Regions from separate parts of the Paenibacillus durus genome, predicted to be linked through region 1. Evidence: riboswitches for the same ligand, from Rfam matches in the RefSeq annotation. Region 1 holds a riboswitch; the other holds the start of a gene.
What was found. A riboswitch is a leader RNA that binds a small molecule or an ion and turns the genes downstream of it on or off. The one in region 1 is predicted to bind thiamine pyrophosphate.
Positions count from the first base shown of each region.

Region 2: linked by a shared signal. The riboswitch ahead of PDUR_RS01850 (ABC transporter substrate-binding protein) and the one ahead of PDUR_RS12540 (ABC transporter ATP-binding protein) in region 1 are both predicted to bind thiamine pyrophosphate.

Region 1 is NZ_CP009288.1:2,927,624-2,932,993, reverse strand. It holds gene PDUR_RS12555 (alpha/beta hydrolase) at 1-484, opposite strand, end outside; gene PDUR_RS12550 (pentapeptide repeat-containing protein) at 906-1,763, shown strand; gene PDUR_RS12545 (aminoglycoside phosphotransferase family protein) at 1,790-2,731, shown strand; TPP riboswitch at 2,761-2,864, shown strand; gene PDUR_RS12540 (ABC transporter ATP-binding protein) at 2,980-3,741, shown strand; gene PDUR_RS12535 (ABC transporter permease) at 3,722-4,495, shown strand; gene PDUR_RS12530 (ABC transporter substrate-binding protein) at 4,495-5,370, shown strand, end outside.
Region 2 is NZ_CP009288.1:390,606-395,975, forward strand. It holds gene PDUR_RS01835 (ABC transporter ATP-binding protein) at 1-199, opposite strand, end outside; gene PDUR_RS01840 (ABC transporter permease) at 387-1,148, opposite strand; gene PDUR_RS01845 (thiamine-binding protein) at 1,145-1,438, opposite strand; gene PDUR_RS01850 (ABC transporter substrate-binding protein) at 1,504-2,571, opposite strand; TPP riboswitch at 2,771-2,883, opposite strand; gene PDUR_RS28470 (hypothetical protein) at 3,010-3,165, shown strand; gene PDUR_RS01855 (EAL domain-containing protein) at 3,211-4,254, shown strand; gene PDUR_RS01860 (response regulator transcription factor) at 4,335-5,009, shown strand; gene PDUR_RS01865 (HAMP domain-containing sensor histidine kinase) at 5,060-5,370, shown strand, end outside.

The DNA of each region.
Region 1 (5,370 bases):
CGACACTATCGCCGGCTACGGCTATGTGATCCGAATCAAGCCCGTGTTCTTTGCCGTGCTCTGCGATCCACTGCAGCACAGCATAGATTTCTTCAATGGCCGTAGGATACTTCGCTTCAGGGGACAGACTGTAAATCGGGAATACAAGAGCAGCTCCACTCTTCACGGCCAGTTCACTGATCAGCCGATCATGGGTGTGTGCGTTGCCGAACACCCAACCTGCACCGTGTATGTACAGAATGACAGCCAGATTCTTCTCAGCAGCATGTTTCGGACGTAAAATCCGAATGGATACGTGGCCGCCTGGACCACCTGTAATACTGATATCTTCTATGTCAACGTCTAGCTTTTGAACCTCGCCCGCCTGGGCTTCGTCGACCGCAATTCGCCCTTGTTCCGGTCCTAGATCGAATAAGAATGGCGGATTGGCTGTAGCCTTAACAAAATTTTGTGCTTCCTGCTCAAGAACAAGTTTTTTCTCCATGTTTTTTCAATCTCCTTCTATCATTTTATTTTGGGCTAACTAACTTCTTGATGAATGTTCCAAGCCAATCCGCCTTTGTATCTATTATTGTTCATGTTTAAACTTCCTTTCTTTTTTTGAATCAGACACATTCAGTTTAAATTCATCAAGAAAATAACGCTTCAAAAACGTACAAGTACGGAGTTGTTATAGGAAGATACCCCCCTCGTTTATAGATCAATCAATCTAAAATGACCAAAAATATCGGTAGCTTGTTTATCGCTTCAACTAAACGAGAAATACCATTTAAAGAGCACCCCACAATGACAGTGGAGCTTTTGTTGGGTCGAAGCTTCGGGCAGAATAATTGAAAGAAGGTTTACTTCCAGCACGATTCCTTTATAGAATATAGAAGTAGTTTTACATAAAGGAAGTGCAGGAAATGTCCAATCCAGGAATCAACAATGACAACAGGATTAATCCATTCAGCGCGGACTGCGAACAATGCTTTGGTTTGTGCTGCGCAGCATTGCCGTATGCCAAATCAGCCGATTTTGCCATGGATAAAGCCGGGGGTACTCCCTGCCCGAACTTGCAATCGGATTTTCGCTGCGGCATTCATAAAGACCTTCGAACAAAAGGCTTTCGGGGGTGCACCGTATATGAATGCTTTGGTGCGGGTCAAAAGGTGTCCCAAATCACCTATCCGGGAAACGATTGGCGGGATCATCCGGCGTTGGCACAGGAAATGTTTGAGGTATTCCCTATAATGCAGCAGCTGCATGAAATGCAATATTACTTGAACGAAGCGCTCAGTTTGGAAGAAACTCGGCCGATTCATACAGATTTGCGGAATGTTCTTGAAAAAACGGAAGAGCTCACCCGTCTGAATCCGCGCTCGGTTCTGGAGCTTAACGTCCCCGCCCATCGGGCGACTGTCAATGACCTGCTTCTGCAAGCAAGTGAACGGGTACGGGCAAAAGCTGCGCCGAAGCATAATAACAATCAAAAATTACAGAACAAAATCCGCAGGGGCAGTGACCTCATAGGCGCAAATCTAAGAGGAGCCGACCTTAGAGGAGCTAACTTGCGAGGCGCTTTGCTTATTGCATCCGACCTGAGAGATTCCGACATGAGAGTAACTGATCTGATCGGCGCCGACTTTAGAGATGCCGACCTTAGCGGCGCTGATCTCAGAGGGAGCATTTTTCTTACGCAAGCACAAGTTAATTCAGCTAAAGGCGATAGGAATACCAAGCTGCCGCCTTCATTACGCAAGCCCGATCATTGGTCAAAATAATGGCGCGATCGAAGGAGGCCGATACGATGGATAACAGTGTTACGGAAAAAACACTTCGCAGCGTCCCCTTCCTGCACGCAGAAGCAAGCATCGAGCCGATTAATAATGGCTATTCCGGCGACCATAAATACCGGGTGACGCAGAACGGGAGCAGCTATCTGCTGAGGATCTTCGATGACGGACTATATAGGAACAAGCTGGCCGAATTCGATGCGCTGAAAAAGATGGAAGCCTACGGCGTCAAATGCTCAAGGCCGCTGGAAATCGGGTTACTGCCTGACACCGGGCTTGGTTATTACGTTCTTACATATATAGAAGGCGAAGATGCAGCGGATCAACTGCCGCTTTACTCTCCTGAAGAGCAATATCGCATCGGATACGAAGCGGGTAACGAACTGAGAACCATTCATCAATGCAAGGCGCCGCCCGGAATGTCCTCGTGGGCCGAGCGAAAAACGGCAAAGCATCGGCGATATATGGAGGAATACGATAGACTCGGGGTACATATCCACGGCGACTCCAAAGTGATGGAATTCATCGAGGGCTGCCTTCCGCTGATGAAGGAGTCACCGAATCTGCTTCAGCATGACGACTTCCATACGGGAAATCTTATTGTTCAAGATCATCGGCTGGCGGGCGTTATCGATTTCAACCGGCTGGATTTTGGTGACCCTGTGCATGAATTCATCAAAGCCGGCTTTTTCAGTTCGGAGGTCAGTGTGCCTTTCTGCATAGGCCAGATTAAAGGATATCATCAGGGACAGGAGCCGGATGAGTCGTTCTGGCAGCTATATTCCCTCTATACAGCGATGGGCCTTATATCATCCGTTGTATGGAGCATTAAATTCGTACCTGAAGAAATGGACGATATGATGGCCAGAATCCATCGCGTGATGGAGGATCATGCCGGTTTCGAGTCCGTGAGACCCAAATGGTACATTGAGGGATCGGCTAGGTATATGGTATAGTAAATAAGCTTATAACCGAATAAAGACCGCAATTTCACTAGGGGAGTCGTCCGACTGAGACGAAGCCGCGAGCTTCGGACCCTTGGAACCTGATCTGGATTATACCAGCGGAGGGAAGTGGAACCTAAAGCTTACCTATCTACGCCGCGCAAGGTTTAGCGCTTGTACGGCAGATATCTTGGAGGCTCGTTCATTTCTCTGACTGAAATGGACGGGTCTTTATTCATGTTAAGGAGGGTTGACCGACTATCGAAGAGCTTTTATCTCTCCGCCGGCTTACTTTTTCGTTTCCGCAGCAGAAGCCGGTATTTTCCGATCTTTCGTTAACGATCCGCCAGGGTGAATTCGTCAGCATTATCGGTGCCAGCGGCTGCGGCAAAAGCACGCTGTTCAAAGCGATAGCCGGACTGCTTGCCAAGGCGCAGGGAGAAATCACGCTGCAAGGCTGCGCCAGCGGTGAGAACCGGCTCGGCCAAATCGCCTACATGCCTCAGCAGGACCTGCTGATGCCTTGGCGTACTGTGCTGGACAACTGTCTGCTGCCGCTGGAGATCAAGGGCCGGGCGGGCAAGGGCGCAGCGGCCTCGGTCCTAGACATGCTGGAGCGTTTCGGACTCGCCGGTTATGAGCTTGCCTATCCGCATGAGCTGTCCGGCGGGATGCGGCAGCGGGCCGCTTTTCTCCGGACACTTATGACCGGCGGTAAGCTGATGCTGCTTGATGAGCCGTTCGGCGCGCTTGACGCCATGACGAAGCGGGACATGCACCGCTGGCTGCTGGAGCTGTGGGGAGAGCTTGGGCGAACGGTTATGTTCATCACGCATGATCTGGAGGAGGCCATTCTGCTCAGTGACCGCATCTTTCTGATGCCGCCTAGCAGCTCCGGCCCCCTTCATGAGCTGAACGTGGGACTGCCAAGACCCCGGCGGCTGGAAATGAATTACGAGCCTGGCTTTGTCTCTTTACGGGCCGAGTTGGAGCGGAGGCTGTATGAAACGCGCACCGTTTAAGGAAGGATCACGCCGCTACGGAGCCTTCCTTCTCCTGCTGCTGCTAATTCTCGCTGTGTGGGAAGCGGCCGTCCGCTCAGGATATGTTCCGTCCTTTATCCTCCCTGCGCCCTCCTCGATCTGGACCGCATTGGTACAGAACACCGGACTGCTGTTGGGTACGCATCTGCCAACCACCTTAGAAGAAGTAGTGGTCGGCTGCCTGATGTCGCTGGTTGGCGGCATTTTGCTCGGGATCGGCATGCACCTGTCCAAGGCGCTGGAAAAAGCGCTCTATCCCTTTATCATCATCAGCCAGACGATTCCGCTGATTGCGCTCTCCCCCATTTTTATTATGTGGTTCGGTTATTCGCTGTGGAGCAAGGTCGCCGTCGTCTTTCTGACCGCGTTCTTTCCGGTCGTTGTCGGCGTCTACGACGGACTCGCCAAAAGCGGCGGCGCCTACAAGGAGCTGCTGCTGACCATGGGCGCAAGCCGCAGGCAGCTGCTGGTCAAGATCGGCATTCCGCTTGCGCTCCCCTCCTTTTTCTCGGGGCTTAAGCTGTCGGTGGTGTACTGCGTGATCGGCGCAACCATCGGAGAATGGCTTGGGGGAACGCGCGGACTAGGTTATTACAGCCGCCGGATGGCGGGAAGCTTGCACAGCGCCGAGATGTTCGCCGCGATCGCTCTCCTGTCGGGTCTCGGTGTAGTACTGTTCCTGGCCGTCCGGCTGCTGGAGCATCAGATTCTTAAGAAAAGAGGTTCTTATTGATGAATTTTTTTACCCGTATTAAAGCTATAATGGTCCTGCCTGCTATCTCGCTTCTTCTGGTAACCGCCGCTTGCGGCGGCTCTGCGCCATCCGGCGACTCCAAGGCTCCTGCCTCTCCTTCGCCTACCGCTTCTCAAGCGGCAAGTCCGGCGGAGCCCGCGCACAAGCTGACGCTTATGCTCGACTGGTACCCGAACGCCGTGCATTCTTTTTTGTACACCGCTCAGGAAAAGGGCTTTTTCGCCAAACAGGGAATTGATGTGGAAATCCAGATGCCGGCGGACACAAATGATGCGCTGAAGCTCGTCGCCGCAGGCAAGGTCGATCTGGCGCTAAGCTACCAGCCGCAGGTGCTGATGGCCCGGGGGGAGAAAATCCCCGTGAAAGCGCTGGCCTCCATTGTCCGTCATCCATTGACTCACCTGATGGTGCCTGCGAACAGTTCCGTACATACCCCTAAGGATTTGGCCGGTAAATCGGTGGGTTATTCCTCCATTCCGCTGTATGAGGCGATGGTTAAGACGATGGTCAAGGCCGACGGCGGAGATCCGGAGAAGGTTAATTTCGTGGATGTGGGCTATGACTTGATCCCGGCCATTTCCACCGGACAGACCGATGCCATTATGGGCGGTTTCATCAATCATGAGCAGCTCATTTTGCAAAAAGAAGGCCATCCCGTAAACTCTATCGACCCGGCGAAATATGGCGTGCCGGATTATTCCGAGCTTGTGCTTGTTGCCAGCGACGAGGGAATCGGTCAGCATAAAGACGACTTCATCAAGTTTCTGACGGCGATGCGGGAAGGCCAGACCTACGTAAAAGAGCATCCCGATGAGGCGCTGTCCATCCTGCTGGCGCATGAAGACGGGACCGCT
Region 2 (5,370 bases), 2.5 Mb from region 1:
GAGCGCCGTTCATGCGCACGGCGCCCGCATCCGGCTTAACCAGTCCGCCGATGATGTGGAAGAGCGTGCTCTTGCCGCAGCCCGACGGGCCAATGATGGATACGAACTCCTGCCGCTTCACCGTCAGCGACACCTGCTCCAGCACCGGAATGCTCAGCCCGCGCCGGGAGAATGATTTGAAGATGCCGGAGACCTCCAGTGCGGGTGCATCGCGGTCCGGCTCCGGTGATGGCGCGCCGGAAACAGGGGGGTGTCCGCCTCCAGGGGACGGCCCTTCCTCCAAGTCTCCCTCTGAAGACGAAAAGATCTTACGCGTCAACTTCAGCAGCCTCCTTCTATAACTCTTTTTCATACAGCTTGTCTATACACGTTCTGTGCGACCGTTTCTATGCGTCCCGCCGCGGCTTCCAGCGGACCAGCCATTTCTCCAGCAGGACAACGGCGGCGAATAGCAAGAGGCTCAGCAGCACGCTTAGAATAATGGCGACGAACATCCGGTCTGTACGGTACGCCGATTTCTGTATCTGCATATAGTAGCCAAGCCCGTTGTTTCCGCCGATCAGCTCCGCCACCACGGCGCCCGTTACAGCGTAGGCGGCGGATATTTTAATGCCGGAGAACAGGGAGGGCAGCGCATGGGGCAGCTCCAGCTTGGTGAAGATTTGCCGCCTCGTGGCGCCCGCCATCTTCATGAATTGAAGCATCATGCGGTCGGTCTGGGCCAGCCCGCCCATGCCCGCGACGGCCACGGGGAAGAAGCACACGAGAACAATGAGAATAATCTTCGGCAGCTGGCCGAAGCCGAACCAGATCACCAGCAGCGGACCCAGCGCGATAACCGGCACGTTCTGGCTTAAGATCAGCAGCGGGTAGAGCGCGCGCGCCGTCCAGGGCACAATATGCAGAAGTACGGCGCAGATCAGGCCCGCAGCCACGCCGAGCGGAAAGCCGATCATCGTCAGCCGCAGCGTCGCCAGCGTATGCCCTTTAAGGGATGAGGCGCTGGCAATGCCTTCCCGCCAAATGTCCGTGGGAGCGGGCAGCATCCATTTTTCCACATGGAACCAGGAGACCGACACCTGCCACAGCGCCAAAAACAAGATGACCGCCACAAGGGGCGGCCAGATTTGTCTCCACCTGGAACTCACGGGCGGTATTTCTCCGTCAGCTTGTCCATGCTGATTCCGCCCGGGTTATGGGCGATCTTGACTTGCGAGATGACGCTCGGGCAGCCCGCTTCGATCAGCGCCTCCTGCATCTCCCGGACAATTTCGAGCAGGTCGGCGAGTTCGCCCTCCATCGTCGTCTCCAGCGCATTGACCTGATGCTTCACGCCGGAGCGCTGAATGACCTCAATCGCCTTGTCCACATAAGGAATTACATCTTCGCCTCCCGGCGTTTTCGGAATCACCTGAATGCTCAGCAGCGTACTTGCCATTCCCTATCATCCTTTCATGTCATTAATTGTGAACCCCGTGAATCAAGATTTTAATTCTATTAAACTTACTGCCCGTCCGGCAAAAACTCATTCGTGAACGCCTTATCGGCCGCAAGCGGCTTGTCCAGCAGCTTCAGTCCGTACATCCAGTCGGCGTAATTTTTCCATACTTCGGTCTTCTGCTCGCCCCACCGTGCGGCGTCGTCCTTGTATTTCGGGCTGAGCCATTCCTGGCTGGCCTGAACGAGCTTCGCGTCAAGATCGGGAACCGCCTTGATCAGAATATCCGCAGCCTCTTTCGGATGGTCGATCGCATATTGATAACCCTTGGACGTCGCCTTCAAAAAGGCTTTGACCACCTCTGGATTCTCGGCGATTTCCTTCTCGCTCGTCGTCAGCACCGGCGTATAGTAATCGAGCTGCGGCGCGTAATCCTTCAAATAGAGCATATCCAGTGGCTCGCCGCGCAGCTTCGCTTCAATACCGGTCCAGGCGTAGAAAATCCAGGCAAAGTCAATGTCACGCTTAACGGCCGTAAAATAATCGGCTTCCCCGATCGTCACCTGCTTGACCTTCTTCACGTCGCCGCCGACCGGGTCCATAATGGCCTTCATGGAAGCTTCTTCGACCGGTGATCCCCAGCCGCCGTATGTTTTGCCTTCAAAATCCTTCGGCGACTTGATGCCCCGGTCAACCGGAGCCGCGAAGCCGGACGTGTTATGCTGGATAATCGCCGCGATGGATACGAGCGGAACACCCTGAATGCGCGCCATCGTCAGAGAGTCCTGTGCACCGACGCCAAAGGCGGCTTCTCCCGAAGTGACCATCGTATCCGCGCCCGCCGCTCCCGGCTGCACAATATCGACGTCAAGGCCCTCCTCCGAATAGTAGCCGAGCTCTTTGGCGACATACAGTCCGGTGTGATTCGTGTTCGGCGTCCAGTCGAGCGCGACCTTTACCGGCGTCGCCGCTTTGGGCGAGCTTTCGGCGGAAGCGGAAGCCCCCGGCGATGCGGAAGCAGGGGTTCCCTGAGCGCCGCCGGCATTTCCTCCCGAATTATTGCCGCCGCATCCCGCCGCCGTCAGTATGAACAGGCAGGTCAGGGACAGTGTTAACCATTTTTTTACTCCCATTATATCGTCTCTCCTTTGTCTTGCCGCCCCGAAGCCCGATGCCGGAAACGGCAGGTGTTCCCGTCTTCATTAAAGCTTACCCGCAAATCACGAAGCCGCTTGGCGGACCACGGGAGTTTGCGCAAATCTGAAAAAGCCAAAAAAGCGCCCCTGAACATTCGGGACGCGGCGGAGTGCATGACGGCGGCAGTCCTTCAGGACCACGCGCTTAAGGCTTTCCTACGCTGGCATTATCCAGATCAGGTATAAGGGTCAGTATCTTGCGGGATACACTCTCAGCCGGCCGTAATTCCAGCACCCCAAGGTTTATGAAGTTTCGGGTATTCTTTGCTGTTTACGCTGTAATTATAGACGCAAGGCTCTGAAGTTGTCCAGTGCCCCGGCCCATCCTGAAGCCGTCATTTATAATACCGTTGTCCATGCAGCAGGGAACAGTGAATGGCAGAAGCATCGGTGCGAAGGATTAGAGAAAAGCGCAGCTTTTGCCGGGAAATAATCTGGGAAATTAAAAAATCGGGATTTGGAAAAAAATTACGCGAAATGTGGCGGTTATTTGGGGTGAATTTCCGTCTTTTCCAGAAAAACATGCTATAATGACCTCAGGTTGCTGCATTTTTGTAGGCCCAAAGGAGGGTGTTCATGAACTGTATTCATTGTTCCCCTATTGAACCCATTGAAGACAAGGGAATCCTAAAAATTCGGCGCGCATCTCCCTCACTTGCATCCGCTGTTCAAGCGTCCGGTTTTAAAATTAAATCTTATCAGGAAGAAGTATGCGAGATTTCTTACAGCACCCGGGAACAGCTGCTGAATGTGATGAAACTGATCGAATCCGCGAAGGAAGCGGCGCTTCTGACCATATCCATAATCGGAACAGAACCTCCAAGCGAGTTGGAACGGTGGATGTCGCTCTCCCAGCTTCAGGTCCGCTTTAGCAATCATTCACTCATCGATATTATCGCCAATAAAGAATTTTGCAGTTATTTGCAGCCGATTGTCGATTCTTCCGAGCGGATTGTCGGCTTTGAGTTTTTGCTGCGGCCGCTGCCGCAAGGTACTCCGTTTCAGCCGCATATCCTTTTTGAGGTGGCAAGAGAAAGCGGATTTCATTCCTTTCTGGACCGGGCCGCGCGCATTTCCGCCATTGAAGCCAGCGCCAGGCTGCTGCCTCACGGAATTAAACGGTTCATCAATTTTCTGCCCTCTTCCATTTACGATCCCGAGTACTGTCTGACCCATACGTTTGAGGCGATTCAGCAGCAGGGCCTGAGACCGGAGGATTTTGTGCTTGAGGTGGTGGAAACGGAGGAAATCGGCGATATTTCGCATCTCACCCATATTTTTGCCGAGTGCCGCAGCCATGGCATTCTTGTTGCGCTTGACGATGTCGGCGCGGGCTACTCTACGGTAGAGGTGATGTCCAGCCTGCAGCCGGATTATGTGAAGATTGACCGGGGGCTGATCAGCTTTTGCGATCAGGATGCAAGCAAGCAGAAGGCCGTTAAGGAGATTATGGAGCGGGCCGGAGAGTTTGGCGGTAAAGTGCTGGCCGAAGGAATCGAGCGGCGGGAGGAATTTCAGTTCTGCCGGGAGCTCGGTATTCATTTGGCTCAGGGCTATCTGTTTGGCAAGCCAGCTCCGACTCCGCCGATCCATTTTCTGCATGCAGCCAGGATAAGTTAATATAGAATAATAACGCCTTCCCGCGCCGGAGCCGTTTGATTAAGTCCGGCCGGTACGAGGCATAAGGAGGGGGTGCTGCCATGAGCGGCACTTTGCTGTATATCGAGGATGATCGGCAAATTGCCGGCCCCGTTGCCCGAGACCTGAAGGACCGCGGCTATGCCGTCCGTTGGCTGCAGACGGGAGAGCGGGCCGTGGAAGAGGCGGAAGGATGCCAACTGGTTATTCTGGATGTCATGCTGCCGGGATTGGACGGATTCACCGTGGGCCAGCGGCTAAAGAAGGTTTTTCCTGACATTCCCATCCTGATGCTCTCAGCGAGAACGTCCATTGACGACAAGCTCCAGGGTCTGGGGTTCGCCGACGACTATTTAACCAAACCGTTTCATCCGGATGAGCTGGCCGCGAGAATCGGGGTTTTGCTGCGCCGTGCGGGCAGTGTGTCATCTTCGCCGCTAACTCTTGGGCATCTGACCGTCTATGAAGAGGAGAACCGGATTGTTCAGGCGGAGAGCGGGGAGGAAATACCGCTGACGGGCAAGCAGTTTCAGATTTTCTTTTACCTCTTGCGCCATCTCGGCCAGATTATGACCAAGGAGCAAATTTATGAAGCGGTCTGGGGTGAGCCCTATATGGAAGGGGACAAGACCCTGATGGTACATATCCGTTATTTGCGCGAAAAGCTGGAGAAGGACCCGGGAGCGCCGGAAATTATTGAGACCGTCCGGGGCATCGGATACAGGGTCAAGGCATGATAAAAAAGAACAGAACCCGAGGGCGTCTTCCTGGATTCCGCAGGTCACTAATGTCACGGTATCTGCTGATTATCGCGGCCGCCGTAATGTTCTTGCCCGTTATCATTTCTCTTAATATCATCTTTGTTTCCCTTTCCAGCAACTGGATTGAGCTACGGATGGATGACAGAACAAAGTCCGAGCTGGCGCTCTACTCCAGCACTTCCAATTTGGAGAACAGCTGGCATGAAGCGGCTCGTCTGCTGGCGGGCAAGTCTCCCCGGGAGATTGACACGCGCATAAGGGAACTAAGCGGGAGTTACAAGTACGCTTCTATGTTCTGGGTGGACGGAAGCGGGGTTACCCGGCTGTCGCTCCCTGC